Regions from separate parts of the Pandoraea sp. SD6-2 genome, predicted to be linked through region 3. Evidence: predicted binding sites of a transcription regulator. Region 3 holds the regulator's gene; each other region holds the start of a gene.

Region 1 (9,695 bases), on a different contig from region 3:
ACGCCGGGCGCCCCCCCGCAGCGAACGCCCCGGAATCGAGCAGACCTGCCGTGAACAACGCCAGTCCGGACTTGCCCGGCGGATCGTAGCGGCTGCCCGCGTCGAAATCGATATTCACATCGATCATCGGGATCGAACGGCTTTCCACGAGCAGGACCTTGGCGCCCGACGGCGAGACCCAGCGTTGAATCGGCAGCGCCGCCTGGGCGCCGAGGGGCATCACCGCCACCAACACGCCTGCAGCAACAGAAGCCAGAAGGCCCGTACGCGCAGGCACCGAGAACGCACGCAATAGTGCGGAAATTTTCATCATCGTGTGGCCTCTCTCAGCGCATGTTCTTCAGGTCTTCCGCCCCTTGGGCGCGGCGCTTGCGTGTCGCTTCGTCGATCGGCTGCGGCACGAGCGTCGCCACCGTCAGCGACTCGTCGCCGAAATACTTGCCGGCCACCGCCTGCACCTGCGCGGGCGTCACCGCCTTCACCTTCTCGAGCATGCGATCGATCTTCCGCCACGAGATCCCCGACATTTCGTTCAGACCGATTTCCATCGCCTGACCGAAGACAGAGTCCCGCTTGTAGATCTGCGAAGCCACGACTTGCGCCTTCACGCGCCCCAGCTCTGCCTCGGTCACGCCGTGTGCCGCGATGTCGGCCACCTGCGCACGCAACGCCTTCTCGATCTGCTCGGGCGTCTTGCCCTGTGCAGGCGTGCCATCCAGGATAAAGAACTGCGGACCACGGCCCACGCCGTCGTAACCGGCGCCGACATCGTTGGCGATGCGTTGTTCGCGCACGAGACGGCTCGTCAGACGCGCATTGCCATAGCCGTCGAGCACGGCGGCGAGCACTTGCAGCGCATAGACATCGTCATCCTTCTCGATGTCGGTCAGGCGCGGCGCCCGCCACGCGAGCATCACGTGCGGATTCTCGGCAGGCGCTTTTACGAATATCCGGCGCACGCCAAGTTGTGCCGGTTCGTTCTGCGCACGGCGTTCCGGCAACGCACGCTGCTTGAGCGGACCATAGTACTTCTCGGCGAGTTGCTTGACCTGCGCCGGGTCCACATCGCCGCTCACCACCACCACGGCATTGTTCGGTGTGTACCAACGCTCGTACCAATCGCGCGCGTCCTGCACGGTCATGTGCTGCAAGTCGTCCATCCAGCCGACGATCGGGCGGCGATAAGGGTTGGCGATGAGCGCCGTGGCCATCAACTGCTCGTAGAGCAACGCGCGCGGCTGGTCGTCCGTACGAAGACGGCGCTCCTCCATGACCACTTGAATCTCTTTGGCGAACTCGTCGGCCGTGAGCGTGAGATTGGCCATGCGATCGGCCTCGAGACGCATCATCTCCGGCAAGCGCGACTTCTCCGTCTGCTCGAAGTACCCCGTGTAGTCCTTGCTGGTGAACGCATTCTCCCGGCCCCCGAGGGCGGCGACCTGACGCGAGAACTGGCCCGGCCCGACCGCCCTGGTGCCCTTGAACATCATGTGTTCTAGCGCATGGGCCACCCCTGTCGTGCCATTGAACTCGTCGAGCGAGCCAGCGCGGTACCAGACCACATGGGCGACCGTCGGTGCCCGATGATCTTCGCGCACGATCAGCCGCAGGCCGTTCGATAGCGTGAATTCCGAAGTGTTATCCGTCGTTTTGCTGCCCGCGGTGTCCGCAGCATGGCTCAGGCTCATTACACCGGCCAAGGTCAGTCCGACCAAGGCATGTCGCCAGCGCATGGTTCCCGTCATGGATCCCCTTTCGCCCGTCATGGACGTCGATACGCGTCTGATAAAATACGTCGCATTTCCCGCGTCGGAAATCACGACTCGCCCATTGTAGGGCGTTTTGTGCGGCGCGAATGGCAAGACAAATCACAGACGCACGCCGACCGCGCGCGCCCACGTCGAGTTCTTCACCCCATGTTCAGCTTCTTCAAGCGCTTCAAGTCAGGCGGCAACAAGGCTGCCGAGACGAGCCCCGCATCGGCCGAATTGCCAGAGTCCGTCGAATCGGCAACATTGCCGGAAACGCCCGCACCCTCGGGCACTGCGGTTGAACGCAGTGCCGCGCCGGCCGAGGTTGCGCAGGCCCAGCCCGCCACGCCTGCGCCGCTCACCCCGCCGCCGCCTGTCGTGCCGGCCGCTGCACCCGCTGCCCCCCCTGCCCCGGCAGCCGCTACACCACAGGCACCAGCCGCGCCGGTGGACACGCCGCGTGCGCCCGTCAGCCCTATCGAAAATACGGCACATTCCGAGCCGTCGCCGGCGAATGTCCCAGCATTCGACACGCCAACGCAGCCCACGCTCACGCCTGCCCCGCAAATTGCGGCAGAACCCGTCGCGCCGGCCCCGGCACCGGTCGTCGTGAAGGATTCGCACGGCGAAGCCATCGGCGAGATCGTAGCCGCCCCCGCGCCGGCGCCGGCTGCCAAACGCTCCTGGCTCACGCGCCTGAAGGCCGGCCTGTCGAAGACGAGCGCTGGCCTCACCGGCATCTTCGTCGGCGTGAAGGTCGACGAAAACCTGTTCGAAGAACTCGAAGGCGCTTTGCTGATGAGCGACGCGGGGGTCGAAGCCACCACGTTCCTGATCGAAGCGCTGCGCAAGAAGGTCAAGGCCGAACGGCTGACCGAAGGCGAGCAGGTCAAGCGTGCCCTGCACGATCTGCTGGTCGATCTGTTGCAGCCGCTGGAGCAAAGTCTCGTACTCGGCCGCGAAGCGCCGATGGTCGTGATGATCGCGGGTGTGAACGGCGCAGGCAAGACGACGAGTATCGGCAAGCTCGCCAAACACTTCCAGCACTATGACCAGTCGGTGCTGCTCGCCGCCGGCGACACCTTCCGTGCAGCGGCACGCGAGCAACTGACGATCTGGGGCGAGCGCAACAACGTCGCCGTCGTCTCGCAGGAGAGCGGAGACCCCGCCGCCGTCGTGTTCGATGCCGTGAATGCCGCTCGCGCCCGCAAGATCGACATCGTGATGGCCGACACGGCCGGCCGCCTGCCGACGCAGTTGCATCTGATGGAAGAACTCAAGAAGATCAAGCGCGTGCTCGCCAAGGCCGCCGACGGCGCACCGCACGAAGTGCTGCTCGTGATCGACGCCAATACAGGCCAGAACGCGCTCGCACAGGTCAAGGCATTCGACGACGCGCTGCAACTCACTGGTCTCATCGTCACCAAGCTCGACGGCACGGCCAAGGGCGGCATTCTCGCCGCGATTGCGCGTCAACGTCCGGTGCCGGTGTACTTCATCGGCGTGGGCGAAAAGGTCGAAGACCTGCAACCGTTCTCGGCGCGCGAATTCGCCGACGCGCTGCTGGGATAAACGCTTCCCGCAACACGCGTCCCAAGACAAACGGCCCGCCATTTCACGTGAGCGGGCCGTTTGCATTGTCGGACGACACGGAACGGCTGCACAACGCTGCCGCCGAACGATACGTTACAACTGCTGGGCGACGAGTCCTGCGCACAACCCCCACATCATCATGCCGACGATGCCGTCAAGGATCTGCCATGCCCGCGCGCGCGCGAACAGCGGCGCAAGCAAGCGAGCGCCGTAGCCAAGGACGGTGAACCACAGCGCGGAGGCCGTCATCGCGCCTGCGGCGAACCAGACATTGCCGGGCGACGGCTCACGCGCCCCGATGCCGCCGAGCAGAATCACCGTATCGAGATAGACGTGAGGATTGAGCAGCGAGAGCATCAGCACGAGTACGAACGCGCGTTGCCACGTCATGCGCTGCGTGGCCGCGCGGCTGCCGTCGGCCTGCAACGCGCCCGCTCCGCGAAACGCCGCGCGCCACGCGCGCAGGCCGTACCAGAACAGAAATGCCGCACCGCCCCACGTCACGGCCGTGAGAAAGCGCGGATACGCGGCGATGAGCCCGCCCATGCCGGCCACGCCCGCCGCGATCAACACCATATCGCTGATGGCGCACACGGCCACAACCACGCCCACGTGACGCTTCAGAATGCCCTGCCGCAGCACAAATGCGTTCTGCGCCCCGATCGCCATGATGAGGCTGGCGCCCAGCGCCAGGCCCCGCCAGAAAGCCGGATCGACCATCGCGGGACTTACTCGGCGTCGGGTTGCGCTTCGGGCGCAGCACGCCGGAAGGCGTCGAGCGTTTGGCAGTGGGCGTCGATGGCGGCAATTCGCGGGAACGACGTCATGTCGACCTTGAAGCGGTTCGCGTTGTAGACCTGCGGCACAAGACAGCAGTCCGCCAGCGTCGGCGTGTCGCCGAATACGAACTTGCCCTGCGACGATTGCGCTGCCAGCCGGGCTTCCAGCGCCGTGAAACCCTCCAAGATCCAGTGAACGTACCAGGCGTTCTTCTGCGCTTCGCTCACGCCCAGTTCGTGCTTGAGGTACCGCAGCACGCGCAGGTTGTCGATCGGGTGGATGTCGGCGGCGATGTCCAGCGCCAGTGCGCGCACCTGGGCGCGCGCCAGCGGGCCGGCCGGCAGGAGTGCAGGTGTCGGATGCACCTCTTCCAGATACTCGATGATGGCGAGCGACTGATGGATGTTCACTTCGCCATCGAGGAACGTCGGCACCAGGCCGTTGACGTTGAGCGCGCGGTACGCCGGTTTGAGCTGTTCGCCACCGTCACGCACCAGATGTACGGGTACGGTGTCGTAATCGAGCCCCTTCAGATTCAGGGCGATCCGGACACGATACGCGGCGGAACTGCGGAAATAGCTGTACAGCGTGGACATGGCAGACCTCGAAAGCGGAATGTGGGAAGACGCGGCAGGTGCGAGAAATCTCGGGGCACGCGCGTCTGAACACGAGATGGTACTTCAAGCGCCGCCCCCGAGGACACCCGATTGCGTATGATGAACGGATACGAATTCAGATGCCCCGTGTCATGACCTCTGCCGCCCCTTTCGCCTGTGCGCCGCTGCTCAAAATCATCGCCCGAGGCGCGAAAGGCGCGCGCCCGCTCGACGCCGGCGAGACACGCACCCTGTTCGACGCCATCCTCGCCGAGCGCGTGGCACCGGCGGAACTGGGTGGGGTTCTGATCGCCTATCGCATCAAGGGCGAGACGCCCATAGAACTGCGCGCGATGCTCGATGCCGCACACGCAACGTTCACACCGCTCACCTCACCGGCCGATGCACCGCCGCCAGTCTTGTTACCCAGCTACAACGGCGCACGCAAACAACCGAATCTCACGGCACTGCTCGCCTTGCTGCTCGCCCGCGAGGGCATTCCGGTGCTCGTTCATGGCCAGCATCACAGCGGCGCGAATCGTGTCGGCACGCAAGCAATCTTCGCAGAACTAGGCCACGCCGCCTGTGGGTCGGCCGCCGAGGCCGAGGCAGCGCTGCGTACGCGCCGTGTGGCCTATCTGCCGATTGCCGCGCTCTCGCCCGCGTTGGAGCGACTGCTGGAGATGCGCGCAGCGCTTGGCGTACGGAACTCCGGTCATACGGTGGTGAAGTTGTTGCAGCCGTTTGCCGGGCCCGCGCTGCGGCTCGTGAACTACACGCATCCCGAATACCGGGAAACGCTCAGCGAGATGTTCGCCGACGCTGCCAACAGTCCGGCGCCGGGCGTGCTGCTCGCGCGCGGCACGGAAGGCGAACCGGTCGCCGACGCCCGTCGCCAAGCCGCCATCGACGGCTTTTCGGACGGCGTGTATCACGTATGGCAAACGGCAGAGGAAGGTGCCACCGGAATACCGCCGACGCTTCCTGCCGCCGACGCCCCATCCACAGCCAAGTGGATTGAAGCCGTACTGGCCGGTGAGATCGCAGTGCCCGCCCCGATCGCCCGGCAGGTCGAAGTGATTCGTCAGGCACTGGGGATGGCCGGTTAATTGCGACGGGCGTTTCTGCCGCGCGTCTGGCCGCTTATTTGGACGCTCATTCAGACGTTATCCGGGCGAAATACCAAAAAATTTGCCCGAAATTCATCGCAAATCGCCGAAAATCGATAAATTCAATATTTTTCGGAACATTTCATCCCGAAACCCATCAAATCTTATGATCGGAGATGACGTCCGATGAGTACCGGACGAGGCAGCCGTCGAATCGGCCAAATCCGCCGGCAGACGGCCAGTGATTCATTCGGCCGATGCCATGCGGGTCGCCTGCCAGGAGATGAGGTGCCATTCGTCGGCCTCGAGCACATGGACGGCCGTATAGGCCATTTGCGATTCGAGCGAACCGGTCGCGGTTTCCAGTTCGACCTTGAGCTTGCCGGTGACGACGACAGTGTCGCCAAACTGGCGCAGTTCCTGTGCCCGGATATCGATATCCAGATATCGACGGCGGCCCGAGGTCAGGGCGTCGAGAAATTCGCGCTTGGTTTCGCGTTTGCCGTTTGAATGCACGTAGTGAAGGCCGTCTGCCAGGAGAGCGTCGAGTTGTTCGACGTCACCCTCGACCATTGCGTCGAAGCGCGCCGATTCGCGCTCTCGCACTACGTCAATGTGCTTTCCTGCCATGTTGACCTCCCGTCTTCGCCGACCTCAAACGCTCGCGACGTGGGTTGCAATTTACACCATCCACGCGACGTTTGCGCCAGTGACTTATCTGGTTTTTCGGGGGGTGCTGGAAAACCCCGAGGCGCCGGAAACTTCCCGCCCGGTAAGGGTTCTAACGTCTTTAGCACTCATCCGAAGAGAGTGCTAAAATGTTTTCCCAGAGGCTAACCAGGAGTCCACCACTTGAGTACTGCCGCCACTTTGCATCCGACGACGCCGGCCACCGGCACGGCGCCGAATTCTCGTGCCCTTGCTCTCGCCCCGTCGGCATTGATGCTGCCGGGCAGTCTGGGCAATATCGACAGCTATATTCAGGCTGTCCACCGCATTCCGCTGCTCACCGCCGAGGAAGAGCAGTCGCTCGCCAAGCGCCTGCGTGAGAACGACGACCTCGACGCCGCCCGTCAGCTTGTGCTGTCGCACCTGCGTCTGGTGGTGTCGATCGCGCGCAACTACCTCGGCTATGGTCTGCCGCACGCCGACCTGATTCAGGAAGGCAATATCGGCCTGATGAAGGCCGTCAAGCGCTTCGATCCGACTCAGGGGGTACGACTTGTGTCGTACGCCATGCATTGGATCAAGGCTGAGATTCACGAGTACGTTCTGCGCAACTGGCGCACGGTCAAGGTCGCCACGACCAAGGCCCAGCGCAAGCTCTTCTTCAATCTGCGTAGCCAGAAGCAAGGCTTGCAGGCGTTCACGCCGGAAGAGATCGATCAGGTCGCCCGCGATCTGAACGTGAAGCGCGAAGACGTCATCGAGATGGAAACGCGCATGTCGGGTGGCGATATCGCCCTCGAAGGTCACAGCGACGACAGCGACAGCCCAAGCTTCGCTCCCATCGCGTACCTCGCCGATACGCACCAGGAGCCGACCGCCGTGATCGCCGCGCGCGAGCGCGACCATCTGCAAAGCGACGGTCTGCAAACGGCACTCGGCCGCCTCGACTCGCGCAGCCGCCGCATCATCGAAGCGCGCTGGCTGTCGGTTGCCGATGACGGTAGCGGCGGCGCCACGCTGCACGAACTGGCAGATGAATTCGGCGTGTCTGCCGAGCGCATCCGTCAGATCGAAGTTGCCGCAATGAAGAAGATGAAAGGCGCGCTGCAAGCCTTCGCGTAATGCCTTGATCAGGTGGGCCGTGGCAGCGCGGCAAATTGCCACACGCCCCACCAGATCGCCGCCGGTCATTCATGACCGGCCCGCAAGCCCCGTGAGACTCACGGGGCTTTTTTCTTGACCTTCGAAAGTTCACGGGGCATTTGCTTCGGACTTGATGCATCGCAAGGTCGCCCGGACGACCGGTCGCTAGAATCGACTCGTACGTGGCCATGCTACGTGCGAAGGACGGCCCGGGGGCCGTTCGCCGCGCCGGACCCTTGTCTCGAACTCGTTTCTCGTCGGCCATCTCCGAGGGTGGCGGATTCGCATCGAACCAGCGTCATCCGCGTGTCATCGGTCCCCCGTGCTCCGCGGTTTGACATTTTCATGCGATAAGGCAAAATGCGCCGAGAGTCGCCGCTGTTTCCAACACAACGACTTTCGACGCCAGGAGCCGTCACGGATGGACACCCACTCTCCTAGCAGTCTGAAGCCTCCCGCGCCAGCCGCGCCCGTCGCGGGGTCGCACTCCGCCGTCGTCGCCTGGCTGATCAAGCGCTGGCGCACCCGCCCTTCCCGTTTCATGGTCGAAATCCTGATCGTCCTTGCGATCAAGGTAGTACTCCTGTTCATTCTGAAACACGCGTTCTTCGACGCTCCCATGGCCAAGCATATGCAATTGCCGCCAGACGTCGTGGCTCGTGCCCTGATCGGGCCGCAAGCCGTCGAAGCGCAGTCCACCACCACAAGTCAAGGTGTCCGCCATGATCAGTAGCGAAGTCGTTGACCTCTCGCGCTTGCAGTTCGCCATAACGGCGCTGTATCACTTCCTGTTCGTCCCGCTCACGCTCGGCCTGTCCTGGCTGCTTGTCGTCATGGAGTCGGTCTACGTAATGACCGGCAAGCAGATCTACAAGGACATGACCCAGTTCTGGGGCAAACTCTTCCTGATCAACTTCGCGATGGGCGTGACCACGGGTCTCACGCTCGAGTTCCAGTTCGGCACCAACTGGGCTTACTACTCGCACTACGTCGGTGACATCTTCGGTGTGCCGCTGGCCATCGAAGGTCTGATGGCGTTCTTCCTCGAAGCCACGTTCGTCGGCCTGTTCTTCTTCGGCTGGAACAAGCTCTCGCGCATTGGCCACCTTGCGACCACGTTCGCGGTGGCGCTGGGCTCGAACCTCTCGGCGTTGTGGATTCTCGTAGCCAACGGCTGGATGAACAATCCGGTCGGCGCGCATTTCAACTACGAGACCATGCGCATGGAGTTGAACAGCATCTGGGATGTGATCTTCAACCCGGTGGCGCAGGTGAAGTTCGTGCACACGCTCTCGGCCGGTTATGTGACAGCCGCCATGTTCGTGCTCGGCATCTCGGCGTGGTATCTGCTCAAGCGCCGCGACGTACCGTTCGCCCTGCGCTCCTTCGCGGTTGCCGCCGGCTTCGGTCTGGCCTCGACGCTGTCGGTCATCGTGCTGGGTGACGAATCGGGCTACACCACGGGCGAAGTGCAGAAGGTCAAGCTCGCCGCCATCGAAGCGGAATGGGAGACGGCCAAGCCGCCCGCATCGTTCACGCTGTTCGGCTTCCCGAACCAGAAGGAAGAGCGCACCGACTACGCCGTGAAGATTCCCTGGGCAATGGGCCTGATCGCCACGCGCTCGGTCGACACGCCGGTGATCGGTCTCACGCAGTTGCGCGACGAACACAAGGAGAACATTCAACGCGGCATGATCGCCTTCGCGGCGCTCGAGAAGCTGCGTAGCGGCGACAAGTCGCCGGCCGTACGCGCCGAGTTCGACAAGTACAAGGACGACCTCGGCTACGGCCTGCTGCTCAAGAAGTACACGGCCAATGTTGTCGACGCCACACCGGAACAGATCCACATGGCGGCCAACGACACGATCCCGCCGGTGGCCCCTGTGTTCTGGTCGTTCCGCATCATGGTCGGCCTGGGCTTCCTGTTCCTCTTCACCTTCCTGTGGGCGTTCTGGCTGTGCGCGCGCCGCCGTCTGCTCAAGCCGCGTTCGGCCTGGTTCCTGCGCTGGACTGTGTGGGCGATTCCGCTGCCGTGGCTCGCCGCCGAGTTCGGC
Region 2 (9,695 bases), on a different contig from region 3:
GGAGAGCAGCAGGTCGGACAGATAATCGGGATCGGCGCGAATCTCGCGCATCACGCGCTCGCCCAACTTGCGCTCCATGGCGGGGGAGAGATCGGAAGCCGAACTTTGGCCCAGCGTAGGCAGCGACTGCGCCGCAGCCTGCGTCGGAAGCACGGCCGCGGCAAACGTCGCCGCGGTCATGACGGGAAGCATCGCCCACGCGAAAACGCGCCGCCAGCGAGCATCAACGCGCGTGCACCGATCTGACGGACGTGAACGCCTCGACATGACGGTCATGCGCGCCATGAGCGACGTGACGAGAAAAAGCGAAGCACGGGAATCATGCGGGATATGCCAATGGAGGCGCTGAACGAACGTGACGAACGCGTCATGGAAATGGGCGCCGCGTGGCGCTGATCATTCGGGGCTGCTGCTATGATAGCAGCCAGACGTGGACGTTCCGCGGCATCGACCGAACGTCCGGAATGCAGACGAAACATCGCCGAATTCACGCTCGCGAGCCGCGCAACTGTGCCCCCTCGTGCCAGAACTTCCGCAATACCTTCTCAGCATCGACTCATGGCAGAACTCACCCATTTCGACACCGCCGGACAGGCCCACATGGTTGACGTCGGCGGCAAGGACAGCACGCATCGCATCGCAGTCGCGCGCGGCACCATTCTGATGAAGCCGGAAACGCTCGCGCTGATTCGCACCGGCACGGCCAAAAAAGGCGACGTGCTGGGCATCGCACGCATTGCGGCCATTCAGGGCGCGAAACGAACCGCCGATCTGATTCCGCTGTGTCATCCGCTGGCACTCACGCGCGTGACGGTGGAGTTTCTGGTGGACGACGGCGCGAACGCCGTGCATTGCCGCGCGCAGGTCGAAACCATCGGCCGCACGGGCGTCGAGATGGAAGCCCTCACGGCCGTTCAGGTGGGCCTGCTGACGATCTACGATATGTGTAAAGCCGTCGACCGCGGCATGACCATCACCGACGTGCGCGTGCTGGAAAAGCACGGCGGCAAGTCGGGCGACTGGGTCGCGCAGGACTGAGGCGGCATCAGGAACGCGACGCCGTCCACTGCACCGCCAGAATGCTCGCGAACACCATCGCGAGCCCAACGAATGCGACACCCTTGATCGCCTGACCCAGCAATACCCAGCCCAGCACCACGGCGGTCAACGGGCTCAGCAAGCCGAGCGACAACACCGCCACCGGCGCCAGACGCGCAATGCCGCGAAACCACAACGCATAAGCCAGCAGCGCCCCCGCGATCGATAGATACAGGTAGCCCAGCGTCTGCCACATCGTGAGCGCGGGCAGCGGCGCATCGGCCAACCATGCAACGGGCGCGAGCATCAATCCCCCCAAGAGCAATTGCCATCCCGTGAGGGCGAGCACCGGCATGTCCAGACGCCACCGGCGCGTGAGATAAGTGCCCATCGCCATACTCGCCGCGCCCGCCAGCGCTGCCAGAATACCCACCGGCTCGAACACCGTGCCCGGCGACAGCAACAAAACGCCCATACCGACAACGCCCGCGAGTGCCGCCCAGGCCGTCGTCGCCAACGGGCGCCGCTGCTCCACGCCCCACGCCAACCCCATCACCAGTAACGGCTGAATCGCCCCGACCACGGCCGCCAGCCCGCCCGGCAAGCGATACGCCGCCACAAACAGCAATGCCTGGAACGCGCCGATGTTGAGTGCCGAGAGCACCACCAACCGCCCCCAATCGCGACGCGCGGGCCAACGCCGTGCGTAAAGCAGCAACAGCAGACCGGACGGCAGCACACGAATCAACGCCGCCGTAAATGGCCGGTCCGGCGGCAACAGTTGCGTTGTCACGATATAGGTCGAGCCCCAGATCATTGGCGCCAGCGCCGTGAGCAATGCATCGGCCCAACGGATCGGCAACGGGGAAGTTGTAGTCGTCATCGCCATTTATCTTCAATTCAAGATAAATGGCAGTTTGGTATCCTTTTACCTTGAAGTCAAGATAACTGGAGTCACCCATGGGAAACCGGCCAAAGGGAAGCCGCACAACGCGCGCAGCAACTGAGCCCCATCAGACGGCGCAGCTCGAAGAGAGGCATGGCGATGCCGTCGACAGCATCCTCGCGCAATGGCATCGCGAGCGCCCCGATCTGGATGTGTCGCCGATGGGCGTCATTGGCCGCCTCAAGCGCTGCGCGGCGCTCATCCAGCAGCAACTCGATGTCACGTTCGCCGAGTTCGACATGAGTGGGTGGGAATTCGACATGCTGGCGACATTGCGTCGCTCGGGCGCGCCCTATCGTCTCGCACCGACCGCCTTGTTCTCGACGCTGATGGTGACCTCGGGGACGATGACGCACCGGCTGCAACGTTTGGAAGCGCGGGGCTGGATTGCCCGCGTGGCCAATCCGGACGATGCCCGCAGCACGCTGGTGCAACTGACTGCCGCCGGATTCGCACTGATCGAACGCGCCGTCGAGGCGCACGTCGCCAACGAGCATCGAATGCTGGCGCCGTTGCCGAAAGCGGCCCTCGCGGACATCGAGTCGGGCTTGAGCGTCTGGTTGCACGCGCTCGAAAACGGGCATTGAGCAAGACGGCGGCGCCACAGTACGGCCCGCCGCCTCACATCGCGTCAGGCATGCATCATGCTGCCGCGGCCACCTTCCCGACGCGCTGGCGTTGCGGCCAGAAGTACCACACTGCCCCCAGCACCTGCAGCACGATCAGCACCGTCCACGCAGAGAAGTGCGCCTGTGTACTGTGCGCGGCATAAGCCCCGAGCATGGCCCCCACGCCCACCTGACAAAAGAAGATCAGCAGGAAGATGACTAGCGTGAGCGAGGTATTCACACGTCCGATCAGGGTACCGTGGAAGTGCTCTGCGAGCACCGCGTACGACAGAATGCCCGAGCCGCCGAAGATGCCATACGCCGCCCACAGCCAAACCGGCGGAATCGGCGCACGCATCATCAGCAGTGACTGCACGACAACGAACAGCACCATGCCGACGCCGGAAAACGCGAATACGCTCACACCGCGACGCTCGAGCCAGCGCGCAGCCGCACCGAAGACCACGCTGCCGCCCATCATCGCAAGCCCCACGACCGACACCAGCGACGCCGCCTGCACTTCCGACAGCCCCTCTACATCACGCATGAACGGCGCCATCCAGAGCGATTGCATCGCATAGAACACGCCCTGGGTGATACCGGAGAGCGACGTCACTTTCCAGAACATACCGCTTCCCAGCACCTGACGAACCCCCTTGAGCGCCTCGAACAGGCCTCCTTGCGCATGTGAACCCGGTTTCTCCGGCGCACCGAACCACAGCGCGACCGACATGAAGACTGTCAGCGCCGACAGTCCGAATGACACGATGCGCCAGTCCGTTAGCCCAAGCAGCCAGTTCAGCGGCGTGCCGACCACAACACCGCCCATACCGCCCACGGCCATCACCAGACCGTTGAGCAATGGCAGACGCGCCACCGGAAACCATTGCGCCAGCGCCTTGAACGCACTGCCCAGACACACCGACACGCCCACGCCGATGAGCAGGCGTCCCACCATCAGCGCGCCGACGCCGTGCGCCAGACCGAATAGCGCAGCGCCGGCAGCCGCCAACAGCAGCACGAGCGACGCCACCCGGCGCGGGCCGAATTTGTCGAGCAGCACGCCGGCAGGCAATTGCGCGCCCGCGAAACCAAGGAAATAAAGGCTCGTCAGCAAGCCGAGATCGGCGGGCGAGAGACCGAGTTCGCGTGTCATAAATGGTGCAAACCCAATGTTCACACCGCGATACACGTATGAGACGAAGTATCCGCAGGCGAACAGCACGAAGATGCGAAGTGCTTTCGACATGAAGCCATACCCAAGTAAATTGCTCGGGTATGGATTGTCGGCGGAACGACGCCATGAATCCAACGAAACCTTTGCGCGCACATTGTGAGTAGAATTTGACATCATGTTCAAACACCTCCCTCCCCTCCAATCGCTGCGTGCGCTTGAAGCGGCTGCGCGCCACCGCAGCTTTACGCGTGCGGCAGAGGAATTGAATTTGACGCACAGTGCGGTGAGCCATCACATGCGCTCCCTCGAGCAGCAGCTCGGCACGGCGCTGTTCCGTCGCGTGGGCGCCCGGATGGTACCGACGAGCGTCGGAGCGCGTCTGGCAGAGCGGGTGCGCATCGGTATGTCGGAACTCGACGAAGCGATCACCGAAGCGCGGGCAGGCACGGCGCCTGGGGCGTCGCCGGCCACGGTGCGCCTGGAAATCAGTGTGATGACCGATCTGGCGGCACAGTGGCTGATACCCCGGCTCGACCGCTTTGGCGAACAGCACCCCGGCATCGACCTGATGGTGCGAATTCACGCAGACATTGCGGCCCCCGACCCGTATTCGGTCGACGTGGGTATCTGGCATCAACGCGTGGAAGAGACAGGATTCGTCACGCGCAAACTGCTCGACGACTACGTGATTGCCGTATGCCATCCCGACCTGATCGCACGCGTGCCGGGGTTCACTATTGCGGATACGGACAAACTGCCGATGCTGCGCTTCGCACATCGATCGTGGCGCGACTGGCAAGTCGCTGCGGGTTTGCCACCGCACGAACCCACGCGCGGACCGATTTTCGACGATTCGGGGTTGCTCTTGCGGGCGGCGATTGCCGGACAGGGCGTCGCCACGACACGCAGTTTGCTCGTGCGCGATGCGCTCGCAGCGGGTGAGTTGGTGCAAATCGGCGATGTGCGCATTCCGCCGAGCCTCGAATATCACGTGAATTGGCGGGAAAATCATCCGCGCGAGCGCGCGATTCACGCCTTCTGGCAGTGGCTGCAGGACGAGATCGCCGCCACGACACCGCTCGTCGCACCGCGCATCCGAGGCGGCAACGACAGTGCACCTGACGCTGCGACATCCACTCAGGCATAAAAAAAACGGCAACGAATTCCGGAGAACTCGTTGCCGTTTGGTGCGGGCTTCAACCGCGGAATCGAAGATTCTGTGGCGAAGCCCGGCGACCCGGCATTCGGGGTGCCTTGCGCCCCCCCGTCATGCAGTCTCTTGCGAGACTTACATGCCCATGCCCATGCCGCCCATACCGCCCATGTCACCCATGCCGCCAGCCATCGGAGCATCTTCCTTCGGCAGTTCGGCAACGGCGCAGTCGGTCGTGAGCAGCAGGCCCGACACCGAAGCGGCGTTTTGCAGTGCGGTGCGGGTGACCTTCGTCGGGTCGACAACGCCCATTTCCACCAGATCGCCGTACTCGCCGGTCGATGCGTTGTAGCCGTAGTTGCCCTTGCCGGCAATTACGTTGGCCACAACGACGCTGGCTTCTTCGCCGCCGTTGGCGACGATCTGGCGCAGCGGCTCTTCCATGGCGCGCAGAACGATCTTGATACCGGCGTCCTGGTCAGCGTTGGCGCCCTTGATGTCGGCCACGGCCACGCGAGCGCGCAGCAGTGCAACACCACCGCCGGGGACAATGCCTTCTTCCACGGCAGCGCGGGTAGCGTGCAGTGCATCTTCCACGCGAGCCTTCTTTTCCTTCATTTCGACTTCGGTCGCAGCGCCGACCTTGATCACGGCAACACCGCCGGCCAGCTTGGCCACGCGCTCTTGCAGCTTTTCACGGTCGTAGTCGCTCGAAGCTTCTTCGATCTGAGCACGGATTTGCTTGACGCGCCCTTCGATGTTTGCGGCTTCACCGGCACCGTCGATGATGATGGTGTTTTCCTTGCCGATTTCGATACGCTTGGCTTGACCCAGCTCGTTGAGCGTGGCCTTTTCCAGCGTCAGACCGATTTCTTCGGCGATGACTTGGCCGCCCGTCAGGATGGCGATGTCTTCCAGCATGGCCTTGCGGCGGTCACCGAAGCCCGGAGCCTTGACGGCGCAGGTCTTCAGAATGCCACGGATGTTGTTCACCACCAGCGTTGCCAGGGCTTCGCCCTCGACGTCTTCCGCGATGATCAGCAGCGGACGGCCAGCCTTGGCGACTTGCTCGAGCACCGGCAGCAGATCACGGATGTTCGAGACCTTCTTGTCGAACAGCAGGACAAACGGGTTCTCCAGGATCGCGACTTGCTTTTCCGGGGTGTTGATGAAGTACGGCGAGAGGTAGCCGCGGTCGAACTGCATACCTTCGACGACGTCCAGCTCGTCTTGCAGCGACTTGCCGTCTTCGACGGTGATCACGCCTTCCTTGCCGACCTTGTCCATCGCCTTGGCGATGTAGTCACCAATCGAGGTGTCGCTGTTGGCCGAGATCGAGCCGACTTGTGCGATTTCCTTGTTGGTCGTGCAGGGCTTGCTGATCTTGCGCAGTTCTTCGATGGCGGCAGCAACGGCCTTGTCGATACCGCGCTTCAGGTCCATCGGGTTCATGCCCGAGGCCACGAACTTCATGCCTTCGCGCACGATCGACTGGGCGAGCACCGTTGCGGTGGTGGTACCGTCACCGGCGTTGTCGCTGGTCTTGGAAGCCACTTCCTTGACCATTTGCGCGCCCATGTTCTGGAGCTTGTCCTTGAGTTCGATTTCCTTGGCGACCGACACACCGTCCTTGGTCACGGTCGGGCCGCCGAAGCTGCGCTCGAGCACGACGTTACGGCCCTTCGGGCCCAGGGTCACCTTGACGGCATTGGCGAGGATGTTGACACCCTCGACCATCTTGGCACGAGCGGCATCGCCGAAAACGACTTCTTTAGCTGCCATTGCAATAACTCCTTGAATACTTTACGTAAGATGTCTGGGGGCAGACAGACTTAGGCGGCCACGACGGCCATGATGTCTTCTTCGCGCATGACCAGCAGTTCCTGGCCATCGACCTTGACGGCCTGGCCGGCGTACTTGCCGAACAGAACACGGTCGCCCACTTTCACGTCGAGTGCGATCAACTTGCCTTGATCATCGCGCTTGCCCGGGCCAACCGCCAGGATCTCGCCCTGATCCGGCTTTTCAGCAGCGGCGTCAGGGATCACGATGCCCGATGCGGTCTTCGTTTCGTTGTCCAGGCGCTTGACAATAACGCGGTCATGCAAGGGACGAAGGTTCATTACAAGCTCCTCTTTCTCTCAGTGTGAGATCGTCAAAACTAAATATGCAATCATTTGCATATTGGGTGAATTCATGGCGTTAGCACTCTGCGCCAACGAGTGCTAATTATAGGGACGGGGTTTTACGATTTCAAGACGCGGGGTTTTCCCTAACGCAAACTCTTTTGCCATTTCCCTGAACCCGAGTCCCTGGAACGGGCATAAAAAAGCCCCGAGAAGCCCTATTCCAGGCCTTGCGGCAGACACGTCACACGGAGCCGGTACAATCGGGGAAGAAATTTCTCCGGCAATTACCTGCGATGACGTCAGCTTTATCTGTCCGAACTGTCCGTTCCGTGCTTTCCCGATGTCCTGCCCGTAGTGCACTCGCACTCGTCACGCTGGCCGCAGCGCTGGCCGGTTGCGCTGGCCCTCCGCCGGGCACCGCCCCAGTGGTGAGTCTCCCGGCAGCCAATACACCGACACCCCCGCCCCAGAATCCTCAGACGGCCGCCGAGGCGCCCCAGGCCACCGTCCCGTTGCCGTGGTGCGTACAGACCTCCCTGCGCGAGGAAGACGATCTGATGCGCAACTTCGGGGGGATTCCCGCCGGTGTCCGCCGTATCGAGGAAACGCGCTTTATCGCCAGTTATGACCGCAACACCGGTAAAGTCGGCCCACTCGACAACGGCAATCGCTTCGTCATGGAGTTCGACGCGCAAGGTCATCTGCTCTCGAGCACCGACCGAGGTCGATATACGTACGACACCGACGGGCGGCTGCACAGTATCGACGGCGCTCCGGTCGATTGGCAGAGTGCCGATGCCTGGATCGTGCGCGGCGCCTCACGACGCGGGACATGGAAAGAACAGGTGCATCAGGAAAGCGACGGTCAACTGGAATGGACCCGTCGCATCGTCGATGCGGCGAACGGCGCACACCATCGCCGCGCAGGCAGCCTGCAAGCGCGCCTGTTCGACGACGAATGCTTCGCGCTCTCGCGCCAGTGGGAAGCGCCCAACGAGGCACGTCAGGTGGTCACCGCAGACGGCAAGGCACGCCCCGCGCCGAAGGTCGTCTCCTACCGCACCTTTGCGAGCGTGGAGCGCAAGCCCGACGGCGGCCGCATCGTGCGCGACAACGGCGCGGCGGCCTTCATCGACGGGCAATGGCTCCCGCTGGCATGGGACAACGAGGTTTCGGAATACTCACCTCGCCACGAGTTGACGCGTGTCACCCGCACCGACGCCGCCACCGGCGAGCGTCATGTGTCCGAGTATCACTACAAGTACGACAGCCACGGCAATATCGTGCGCGTAGTCATCACCTCACCTGCCGCCCCCGGCGAAAAGGTCGAAAAGATCGACCCGTTCGCCAATGTCTTCGTGCGCAAGCTGACCTATTTCGACGCCGTGCCGAGCGCATCGGCAGACAACAGGATCACGTCGGCAAAGTGAAGCGGAACGTGGCGCCCTGCCCTGCGTGACCGGCAGCGTCCACCAACGTAATGCGCCGGCCGTGCAGTTGCAGAATGCGGTGCACGATACGCAAGCCCAGCCCGCCCTCGCGGCGGGCGCCTCCCACCGTGAACGGCCGCTCGAAGAGACCTTCTCGCGCACTCTCGGGAATGCCCGGTCCGGTATCGCTCACCTGCACCTCGATTTCCGTGCCGACGGGGGCCACCGCCACCGTGATCTCCCCCCCTGACGGCGTGTAGCGCAGCGCGTTGTCGAGCAGGTTCGTGAAGACTCGCTCGATCAGCCCAAGATCGGCACAGGCGACGGGAATTTGCGGTGCGAGTTGTGCACGCAGCGCCACGCCGCGCGACTCGGCGCTCAGCTCGAATTTCTGGAAGACGTCCTGTATCAGATCCGTGACAGAGAACGGCTCGGCCTCGGGCTGCACGAAACCATGTTCGAGACGCGCCAGTTCGAACAACGACTGCGCCAGCGCACCGACCTTGCGGCTCTGATCGAGCGCAATGCCCAGATAGCGCCGCCGCTCGGCCGGTGTCAGCGTGGCGTCCTTGAGCGACAACGTTTCCAGATATCCATGCAGCGACGACAGCGGCGTGCGCAAGTCGTGCGAGATGTTGGCGATGAGTTCACGCCGCTCCTGATCCTGACGCGTGAGCGTGCGCCATTGCGCCCCCAATCGCTCGACCATCTGCCGGAAAGCGCGCTCCAACACCACGATCTCGTCGCTCGGACGCGCCTGCTGCGACGCCAACTCGTCGGCCGATACCGCAGGCAGCGGCATCGGGGCCGCGTCGATATCGAACTCGCGTACCGAATCCGTCAAGCGCCGCAACGGCCGGGTGATGAGCGCGAACGCCGCCAAACCGGCGATCAGACACAGCGCAGCCACCAGTCCGATAGACCACAACGCGGTATTGAGCGCGACGCTCGTCGCCCCTCGCTCGGCGAATCGGTCGTGCGCTTCGCCCAGCAGCACAACGTACACGTACCCGACCTCCCGACCGTCCACACGTAGCGGCGCGGCGCTGAATACCTTGCGCACATCGGTGTTACGCGGATCATCGCCGTAAATCGGCAACGCCTCGCCATCGAGCAGCCGGTGCACGGGCGCCAGATCGACCTGCATGCGCCGCAAATGGCCTTCGGGTGCGGCGTGACCGGTGATGCGCCCTTGCATGTCGAGCAGATAGACC
Region 3 (9,695 bases):
GCTGTACTGCATCACTATGTCGAAATGCCGGGCATGCCGGCGCACTCGTCCAATACCGGAATCCCTTCGCGCTGATCGCCCCGGGGCGCGCGCGACACGTTTTCGTTGTGCGCGAAGCCGTTTTCCCGGTTCGTTCCGCCTCTCGCGGGACAGCTGAATTCCGCCCCCCTCTACGCCCGCCGCTGCGCACTTCGCCAGCGGCGGCGTTCATTCGGGCGTTGAAAATGCCGCCGATGGAGGGCGGACCGGGAGATCGTCAGAACCGGCGCGTGCTACTCGCTCACGCCGCCCAGACGCCGCCGGTCCCGTTTCGTCGGACGCCCGTGCATCTGTGCCGCCGGCTCCTGAAACAGACGTCGGCGCTCACTCTCGTCGGCCCGCGCCTGGATACTGGCTTGCGTTTCCTCATACAGCGACTGCGCGACGGGCGCCGAGCCCCGGACTTCGGCGATGGCTTTCACCCGCACTTCCCAGCGCGTGCTGCCGTTGTCCACGGTGACGAGGTCGCCCGGGCGCACGTCGCGCGCCGGTTTGACGCGAGCTTCGTTGCAAAGCACGCGACCACGGTCGACCGCTTGTGTGGCGAGCGAGCGCGTCTTGAAGAAACGGGCGGCCCACAGCCATTTGTCGATGCGCGTGGCGGCCTGCGGAGAATCGTCAACCTTGACCGTCACGTACTGGCTCCCGACGGGTTTTGCGCCGCGGCGGCGGCCGCTGCACTGGCTTCGTCGAATGCGGCCATGGCCGCGACCTGGCGCTGACGCGTCGAGGCCACCGCCGCCGACGACGCCTGCGCCGTGCCCTCTGGCGTCAGCACTGGCCACCCTTGCAGATGACGCGCCGCAATCTCGCCAAGCGCCGTAATCCAGGCGCTCGCACCGTTCAGACACGGGATGAAGTGGAACGCCTTGCCGCCTGCCGACAGGTACGCGTGGCGGCCTTCCATGTTGATTTCTTCGAGCGTCTCGAGGCAGTCGGAGGTAAAACCGGGGCAGAACACGTCCACACGCGGCGTGCCGCCACGGCCGAGTTCTTCGAGCGTCGGTGCGGTATAGGGCTGGAGCCATTCCGCCTTGCCGAAACGCGACTGAAACGTAAGACGGCAGGTGGTTTCGTCCAGACCGAGTGCGGCAGCCAGCAGGCGCGCCGTCTTCACACACTGGTCATGGTACGGATCGCCCAGATCGAGCGTACGACGAGGTACGCCGTGAAAGCTCAGCAACAGCCGTTCGCCGGCAGCGAAATCCGGCCGGCCGTGCTGCTGCCAATAGCCCTCGACCTGCTGACGCAACGCCTCGATGTAGGCGGGATGATCGTGATAGTCGCGCACCGTGCGCACGTCGGGTTGATTACGCAGCCGGCCGAGTACCCGGAACACGGCGTCGCTGGCCGTGGCCGTCGTGCTGCTTGAATACTGCGGATACAGCGGCAGGACGAGAATGCGCTCCACGCCGTTTTGCCGCAGCGCGCGAATGCGCTCGGGAATCGACGGATTGCCATAGCGCATGGCGTAATCGACGACCACGTCGTAGTCGTTGGCATGCAGCAAGGCGCGCAGCGCGTTCGTCTGATGCTCGGTGTTCACTTTGAGCGGGGAGCCGTCGCGCGTCCAGACCGTCGCATATTTCTGCGCGGATTGACGCGAGCGAAACGGCAAGATCACCAGCCGCAGCAACGGCTGCCACACCAACGGGGAGATTTCCACGACGCGCGGGTCCGACAGAAACTCGCGCAGATAGCGACGCACGGCCGCAGGGCGCGGCTCGTCAGGCGTGCCAAGGTTGATCAGCAGAACGGCGGTCTTGCCGGACTGTCCATGCGAAATAGGTTCGGGATCGAAGCGCATGGATCGTACTTTACCGCAAACCCGGCCCGAATCCGGCGGACACGGGCTGCCCCGTGCCCGGCCCGCCCCTGCGCCAGCCAGGCTTGACGCAAGGGGAGCCCACGCGATTCGACGCTAGCCGTGCGGATGATCGTCTTCTTTTGCCGGACGATGCGCGGCGCTCGGATGCTCTGCCTCGTGCGACGGTGCGCGTGCGCCTTCCGGCTTGCTTTCACGCGGTGCGGGTTGCGGGTGCGCAGGTTCTTGCGGCTGAGGATGAGGAGCCACCTGCGGGCGCTCCGGCTGAGGCTGAGGTCTCGGTGGCGCTTGCGGTCGCTCGATCTGCGGCTCCGGGCGCGGCTGAGGACGCTCCATCTGCGGCTGCGGGCGCGGTTGAACGTGCTCCACCTGCGGCTGCGGCTGCGGACGCTCCATCTGCGGCTGCGCTCGCGGTGCCGTCTGGAACTGTGGCTGCGGCACCTGCGGCTGCGACTGCCACTGCTGCGGCCGGCGAGCCGGCTCTGTCGCTTCCGGTTGAACACGCTGCGGTGCCGGCGGGACGGGTGCATTGCGCATTTCCGGCGGTGCCGCCGGGGCCTGCGGCGATGGGCGGCGCATCTGCATATCGCGTTGCGCCGCGTCGTGTCCGGGCTGCGGCACCGCCTGCGGTGCTTCGCCGCGTGCGGCAGGCTGCCCCGGCGCATTCATTGCCGGAGGATGCGGCACCCCGGACGGCACCGCCGGCTCACCACGCACCGGCGGTTGGGCCTGCGGCGCGGGTTGCCCCGGACGATTCTGATAAACGCCATGTCCCGCATATCCCGGCGCGCCCGGCTCACCCGGAACACCTGGCGCTCGCGGCACACCGGGTACTCCCGGTACTCCCGGTACTCCCGGACGCCCCGGAACTCCCGGCTGGCCGGGCGCCCCTGGCGCACCAAGCATCGGCGGAACACCGCCAGCCGGCGGCAATGCGCCGTGCGCCGGCGTTGTCCCCGTGGCGCCGGTTGGCCCGAGCGCTGGTTGTGCGGGCGTCGCCCCATTCACACCAATCGGCGCACCGACCGGGCCGTGCGTGCCCACGACAGTCACACGCGGTTGCACACGCCCCTGCGCGTTCGGGGCGCCCGGCCGCATGTTCTGCGCTTGTTGCGCGTTCTGAGGGAAAACCAACGGCGCACCGCCAGCATTCGGCACCGCGTGCAGATTGCTCGTCAGCTCGCGCGACGGCATCACACGAGCCTGCGGCGCGCGCGTGGCGAGCACCGGCCGGTTGAAAACGCCCGCCGGCGGGGCCCCTGCGGCACGACGGCTGTTGCCGAACACGCTCTGCTGCACCGGCGCGACCCCCGGCGTATTACCGACACGCCACGTCTGACCGGCATGCGGTGCGGCCAACGCCACCGGCGCACCTACCGGGCGGCCCTGCACGAACGACTGCGCGGGCATCGTCGACACGGCGCCGCGCACGTTGCGATTCACGTACACGTTGTTGACGTTGATGTTGGTGACGTTGGTCGTCTGGATCACCGTCGACCGATTGATGTTGGTGACATACGACGAACTGGCGCGATAAGCCGGACGGTACGGATCATGCGGGCCAAGCGCGAACCACGCGAGGCCCACGCCGCCTGCCGCAAACGAGATGCCCCACTGATTCCCGCCGCTGCTGCCGCTCACCCAGCCGACCAGCGCCGGGGCGTACACCGGACGGACGGCAACCGGTCCCGGCACCCAGCACCAGCGCGCGTCGACATACGCCCACCGGCCATAGTGATACGGCGCAAAGCCCCACGGGGCGTCATCCACCCACGTCCAGCCCCACGGATCGACCCAGACCCAATGGCCGGTGCGATACGGCGCCCAGCCCGAAGGCACGTCCGACGGCACCCAGACGGCGCCGTAGGTCGGGGTTTCCTGCCACGCACCATAGTCGTCCAGGCTTTCAAAACCGGTCATGTCGCGCGGCACATAGCGAGCCGAGACGGACGCGTCCTCGCGCGCGTCGCGCTGGCGTACCCATTGGTCGAACGCATCTGCCACGAGCGGATTCGTCGGTTGCTGCGTCAGGTTCTGACCGACGAACGCCACGCGTTGCCCCTGTTGCAGCGGCACCGAGGCGCCCTGCCCGTACACGGTGGCCGCACCTCGCCAAACGCTCACGGTCGTCACGCCGTTCGGATCGACGTCTACGCGGTATTCCCCTGCCTGTTGAGGGACGAATGCGAGATTCGGTGTATCGATCTCGTACGGCTGATTCGGATCATAGGTCCGCAGACGCAGCCCCACGGTCCCTTGCGTTACGTTCAGTTGCACATTTTGGTCGGTCACGGCAGACAACGCGACACTCGTGGACGCGCCCATACGAACCGCCGTGCCCCCCACGTGCATCTCGGCGCGCCCATTGCGGTCGACCCAGATGGCGTCGCCAGTGGTCAGCGGCCGGTTGCGGTTGGCGTAACGCCAATCGCTGGTGCCGGCGGGCGCATAGGTGACGGTGCCGTCGAATTCGCTCAGACGGGCCACCCGGCCCGGGGGATCGGCGCTCTGCGCCTGCGCCAGCGCGGGTACACCTGCGGCGCCCAAGGCCCCGAGCGCAAGCCCGACGCCGAGATAACGGACCATCGTCCGCCAGGAAATCAGGGATTTCATAGACACTCCGGGCCTTTTCCGTTCACGCGTCGCGCGCTGCGCTGGCCGCGTTGCCTTGTCGCTCTGTCCGAATCCTTTGACGAACGCGATGATCGCAACTTCGCCATAAGTGACGATTCAAGCGTAAGCCTGCCATGTGTGACAGCGTGTAAAGGAATGCTACGGGTTTGTAACGCAAAGGCGAAGAGATGCGACGGCGACACGCCGGCACGCGCTGCCGGTCAGTGCTGGCTGAGGGCGTTGGAGAGCAGCTTCGCCGTGATGTCGACGATCGGGATCACACGCTCGTAAGCCATGCGCGTCGGGCCGATCACGCCCAGCGTGCCGACGATTTCGCCGTCGACTTCGTACGGTGCCGTGACGACCGTCATCTCTTCGATGGGCACGAGGCTCGACTCACCGCCGATGAAGATCTGCACGCCCTGCGCCCGGCTCGACACGTCGAGCAGTTGCAGCAAGCCGGTCTTGGACTCGAACACATCGAACAGCCGGCGCAGCCGCTCCATGTTCGACGACAGATCTTCCACGCCCAGCAGATTGCGCTCGCCCGAAATCAGCACGCTCTCGCGTGTGGTGTCGGCCATGGCGTCGCTGCCCGCCTGAACGGCGGCCTGCATCAAGGCACTCATGTCGGAGCGCAACGCGTCGAGTTCACCGCGCAAGTAACCCCGCACGTCATCGAAGCTGTGGCCGCCGAAGTGGGCGTTCAGATAGTTCGCCGCTTCGACCAGTTGGGCTGGGGAATAGTCCTTTTCCGTCAGGATGATACGGTTCTGCACGTCGCCGTCGGGGGTGACGATGATGAGCAGCACGCGCTTGTCCGACAGGCGCAGAAACTCGATTTGCCGGAAGATCTGGCTGCGGCGCGGCGTGAGCACCACGCCCGCGAACTGCGAGAGATTCGAAAGCACCTCCGCCGCCGAGGCAACCAGTTGCTGCGGCCCCGCCGGTTGCAACCGGTTCTGCACGTGCGACGCGAGTCGATGCGCCGCTTCGTCGAGGGGGCGCACCGACAGCATAGTGTCGACGAACAGACGGTAGGCACGCGGCGTGGGCACGCGACCGGCGGACGTATGCGGGCTGGACACGAAGCCAAGCGCCTCAAGGTCGGCCATCACGTTGCGAATCGTCGCCGAAGACAGGTCGAGCCCGGAATAACGGGAAAGCGTGCGCGACCCGACCGGTTGGCCATCGGCGATGTACCGTTCGATCAGGGTTTTGAGGAGAGCTTGCGCACGTTGATCTAGCATGGCAAAAATTGTAACGCGAAATGTACGCACGCGGCGTGCGGCAAACCCCGAGGCAAGAACCGCGGCCGGCGGCGCATGCCGATGGTTGCTGTCATCGACTTATGGTGTAATGGCGGCATGAAAACAGGGAGCCCTTTCAAGACCGTAGCGCTCGTCGGGAAATACCATGCCGACGGCGTTGCCGAACCATTGCTCACGCTGGCGGCATGCATTGCCCAGCGCGGGCATCACGTCGTCTTCGAGCGCGACACGGCGCACAACATCGGCGCAAGCGCCGATTCGTACCGCACCCTCGACATTCAGGAAATCGCCACGCAGGTCGATGTCGCCGTCGTCGTTGGTGGCGACGGAACGATGCTTGGCGTCGGGCGTCAGCTTGCGGCGTCGAAGGTACCGCTCATCGGCGTGAACCACGGACGCGTCGGTTTCATCACCGATATTCCGCTCGACGACATGCGACAGGTCGTGCCGTCCATGCTCGAAGGGCATTTCGAAGGCGAGCAGCGCTCGCTGCTGGAAGCTCGCATCGAGCGCGACGGCCAGACGCTCTTTGAGACGCTCGCGTTCAACGACGTGGTCGTGAACCGCTCGGGCATCTCGGGCATGGTCGAGCTGCGCGTCGATGTCGACGGCCGCTTCATGTACAAGCAACGCTCGGACGGCCTGATCGTCGCCACACCCACCGGCTCGACCGCGTACGCGCTTTCGGCCTCCGGCCCGATCCTGCATCCGCGCCTGGGCGGCCTGGTGCTCGTGCCCATCGCCCCGCATGCCCTCTCGAACCGCCCCATCGTGCTGCCCGATTCGAGCGACATCGTCATCACGATTACGCGCGGGCGCGAAGTCGGCGCCAACTTCGACATGCAGTCGTTTGCCGAACTGCGTCAAGGCGATCAGATTCTGGTAAGCCGTTCCGAACATCAGGTGACGTTCCTGCATCCGGTCGGCTACAACTACTACGCGACGCTGCGCCGCAAGCTGCACTGGAACGAGCATATCTCCGAAGAAGATACGCCGCAGACCTGACCTCACGCCTGCCCCGATATCCCATGCTACGCAGTCTCTCGATTCGCGATTTCGTGATCGTCGATCGTCTCGACCTGGAATTCTCCGCCGGTTTCACCGTGTTCTCGGGCGAAACCGGCGCGGGCAAGTCGATTCTGATCGACGCACTGGCGCTGGCCATGGGCGAGCGCGGCGACACCAGCATGGTGCGCAACGGCCAGACGCGCGCCGACATCACCGCCGAGTTCGCGGCGGACGCCGAAGCCCGCCCCGATCTCGAAGCCTGGTTGCAGGCGCAGGCGCTCACGCTCGAAGAGCACGGCGGCGTGCTGCTGCGCCGCGTGCTCGACTCGGGCGGACGCTCACGCGCCTTCATCAACGGCACACCCGCCACGCTCGCCCAGTTGCGCGAACTTGGCGAGATGCTCGTCGACATTCACGGACAGCACGCACATCAGCAACTGCTGCGACCCGATGCGCAACGCCGTCTGCTCGACTCACATGCCAGCGCCACGCAGCTCACCACGGATACGGCGGAGGCGCACAAGGAATGGCGGCGTCTCGTCAAACGATGCGAGGAAGCGCGCGGGCGCGATCGGGAGCTGCAACTGGAGCGCGAACGTCTCGAATGGCAGACGTCGGAACTCGACAAGCTCAATCCGCAGGAAGGGGAATGGGACGACGTGAGCGCCGAACATCGCCGGCTTTCGCACGCCGCCAGCCTCATCAACGGCGTGCAAAGCGCACTCGATACGCTTGCCGAAGCCGATGGCGCTATCGTCCCCTCGTTGGGCCACGTGGTGCATCAGATTCGCGAACTGGCCGAGATCGATGCAGGCCTCGCCGATACGCTGGCCGCACTCGAGCCCGCCGAGATTCAACTGCGCGAAGCCGTCCACTCGCTCACCCATTACGCGCAACGCGTCGATCTCGATCCGGAACGCCTCGCCGTTGTCGAGCAACGGCTTGACGCATTGCATTCGGCGGCGCGCAAGTTCCGCGTCGCCCCCGAGCAACTGCCCGCCGAGCATGCCGAACGACGCGCACAACTCGAAGAACTGACAGCCTCGCAGGACACGGCCGCCATGCAGGCCGCTGCCGACGCCGCGCACGCCGACTATCTCAAGCTGGCGAAGGCGTTGTCGAAGGCGCGCGCCAAGGCGGCGGCATCGCTCTCACGCGAAGTCACGCGCGCCATGCAGGATCTCTCCATGCCCGGCGGGCGCTTCGAAGTCATGCTGAGTCCGACGCCCGAGCCACAATCGTTTGGTCTGGAGACGGTGGAATTTCTCGTCGCCGGCCATCCGGGGGTACCGACGCGGCCGTTGGCCAAAGTGGCCTCCGGCGGCGAACTGGCGCGCATCAGCCTCGCATTGCAGGTAATCGCCAGCAGCGCGAGCCTCACACCGACGCTGATTTTCGACGAAGTGGATTCCGGCATCGGCGGCGCGGTGGCCGAAGTGGTCGGCCGTCTGCTGCGCGAACTCGGTCAGGGACGGCAGGTGCTGTGCGTCACCCACTTGCCGCAGGTCGCTGCGCTTGGCCATCAGCATCTGCGCGTGACGAAGCGCAGCGACGGCGATACGACAATGAGTGAAATCGAGCCGCTCGGCCGCACGGAACGCGTCGAGGAGATTGCGCGGATGCTCGGCGGTGTCGAAATTACGGCGACGACGCGCAAGCACGCGCGGGAGATGCTCGCGCTCTGAGCGCGTTCGTGACGCGCGGGGCGCGCGTCGCAAACCGTAAATTGCAAATCGCAGGCGACGTTGTCACGGGCGTCGTCCCCGCCGCCCGTGAGCGTCATCCGCCGGATATCAGACCGGCCCCGCTTCCGAAAACACCGAATCCCACAACGCCATGACGGCCTCGCGTTCGGCCTCGACATCGGTCGCCGGCACACGTGCCGCTTCCACGCCATCGAGCCGCAGCTTGTGCTGACGCTTGCGATACGTCCGATAAGCGGCAGCAGCATCGTCGGCAAGTTTCGTGTCGATCAATCCAAGCTGGGCCGCTTCGCGAAGTAGCGCGATGTTGCCCGCATTGCGCAGCAGCGTCGGATGCGCGCTCGAATACAGCAGCACCAGATACTGCACGGTGAACTCGATGTCGACCATGCCGCCCCGGTCGTGCTTCAGATCGAAGAGATTGCCGGGATTCGGGTGCCCCTCCAACACCTTGCGTCGCATCGCCACGATCTCCTGCGCGAGCGGCAACGCTTCGCGCGGCGTGGCAAGCACCTGGGCACGGATGTTCTCGAACGCAGCGCCAATGGTCTCATCGCCGGCGCAGAAGCGCGCCCGTGTGAGCGCCTGATGCTCCCAGACCCATGCGGTATTCGCATTGCCCTCGCGGAATTGATACTGGCGGAAGCTCTCGATGTTGGTCACCAGCAGGCCCGACAAACCATTGGGTCTCAGGCGCAGATCGACATCGAAGAGCATGCCCGCGCCCGTGTGCGTGGTGAGCCACGTCACGAACCGGCGGGCGAGCGCGGCGTAAGCGTCTGGCGCGTGATCGTCGTCATCGTCGTAAAGGAAGATCAGATCGAGATCGGACGCGTAGCCCAGTTCCTTGCCACCGAGCTTGCCGTAGGCGACGACGGCAAACTTCGGCACCTCCCGGTGGCGTGTCGCCACGTGCGGCCAGACGGTCGAGATCGTCACATCGACGATGATGTCGGCCAACTCCGAGAGGCGATCGCCAATCGCTTCGACCGACAGCGTGCCCTGCAAATCGAGCAGCAGAATGCGGAACACTTCGGCGTGATGTGCGCGCCGCAGAATATCCATCTGCACTTCGACGTTGCCCGACGCCCCGGCCGAGTTCAGGCTCAGCAGAAGCTGGGTCTTGAAAGACGGCCAGTCGAACGGCGCCGCGAGCGCTTCGTCGTCGAGCAATTCGTCGAGCAATTGCGGATGGCTAATCAGATAGCCGGCCGCCCAACGCGAACCGGCCAGCAC

The links. Region 3 encodes HrcA, which represses chaperone genes, less so after heat shock. Its sites were predicted from a motif close to TTAGCACTCNNNNNNNNNGAGTGCTAA; they were not measured.
Region 1: rpoH (RNA polymerase sigma factor RpoH) is a predicted target of HrcA. The motif match lies at 6,620-6,646, and genes of this name have one in related genera.
Region 2: groES (co-chaperone GroES) is a predicted target of HrcA. The motif match lies at 7,125-7,151, and genes of this name have one in related genera.

Annotation. Positions count from the first base shown of each region.
Region 1 is NZ_KB944454.1:528,381-538,075, forward strand. Features, by position in the region: gene C266_RS18730 (pitrilysin family protein) at 1-313, opposite strand, end outside; gene C266_RS18735 (pitrilysin family protein) at 327-1,745, opposite strand; gene ftsY (signal recognition particle-docking protein FtsY) at 1,917-3,323, shown strand; gene C266_RS18745 (LysE/ArgO family amino acid transporter) at 3,438-4,064, opposite strand; gene maiA (maleylacetoacetate isomerase) at 4,073-4,720, opposite strand; gene ybiB (DNA-binding protein YbiB) at 4,861-5,829, shown strand; gene C266_RS18760 (nuclear transport factor 2 family protein) at 6,076-6,459, opposite strand; gene rpoH (RNA polymerase sigma factor RpoH) at 6,682-7,620, shown strand; gene cydP (cytochrome oxidase putative small subunit CydP) at 8,063-8,374, shown strand; gene C266_RS18775 (cytochrome ubiquinol oxidase subunit I) at 8,364-9,695, shown strand, end outside.
Region 2 is NZ_KB944431.1:33,699-43,393, reverse strand. Features, by position in the region: gene C266_RS07720 (M48 family metalloprotease) at 1-180, opposite strand, end outside; gene moaC (cyclic pyranopterin monophosphate synthase MoaC) at 559-1,038, shown strand; gene C266_RS07710 (EamA family transporter) at 1,046-1,921, opposite strand; gene C266_RS07705 (MarR family winged helix-turn-helix transcriptional regulator) at 1,999-2,571, shown strand; gene C266_RS07700 (nitrate/nitrite transporter) at 2,627-3,841, opposite strand; gene C266_RS07695 (LysR substrate-binding domain-containing protein) at 3,945-4,916, shown strand; gene groL (chaperonin GroEL) at 5,058-6,704, opposite strand; gene groES (co-chaperone GroES) at 6,755-7,045, opposite strand; gene C266_RS07680 (hypothetical protein) at 7,381-8,481, shown strand; gene C266_RS07675 (HAMP domain-containing sensor histidine kinase) at 8,465-9,695, opposite strand, start outside.
Region 3 is NZ_KB944457.1:7,418-17,112, forward strand. Features, by position in the region: gene C266_RS23225 (hypothetical protein) at 1-75, shown strand, start outside; gene C266_RS23230 (RNA-binding S4 domain-containing protein) at 273-674, opposite strand; gene hemH (ferrochelatase) at 671-1,846, opposite strand; gene C266_RS27830 (DUF6600 domain-containing protein) at 1,961-4,477, opposite strand; gene hrcA (heat-inducible transcriptional repressor HrcA) at 4,699-5,727, opposite strand; gene C266_RS23250 (NAD kinase) at 5,803-6,753, shown strand; gene recN (DNA repair protein RecN) at 6,777-8,441, shown strand; gene glnE (bifunctional [glutamate--ammonia ligase]-adenylyl-L-tyrosine phosphorylase/[glutamate--ammonia-ligase] adenylyltransferase) at 8,550-9,695, opposite strand, start outside.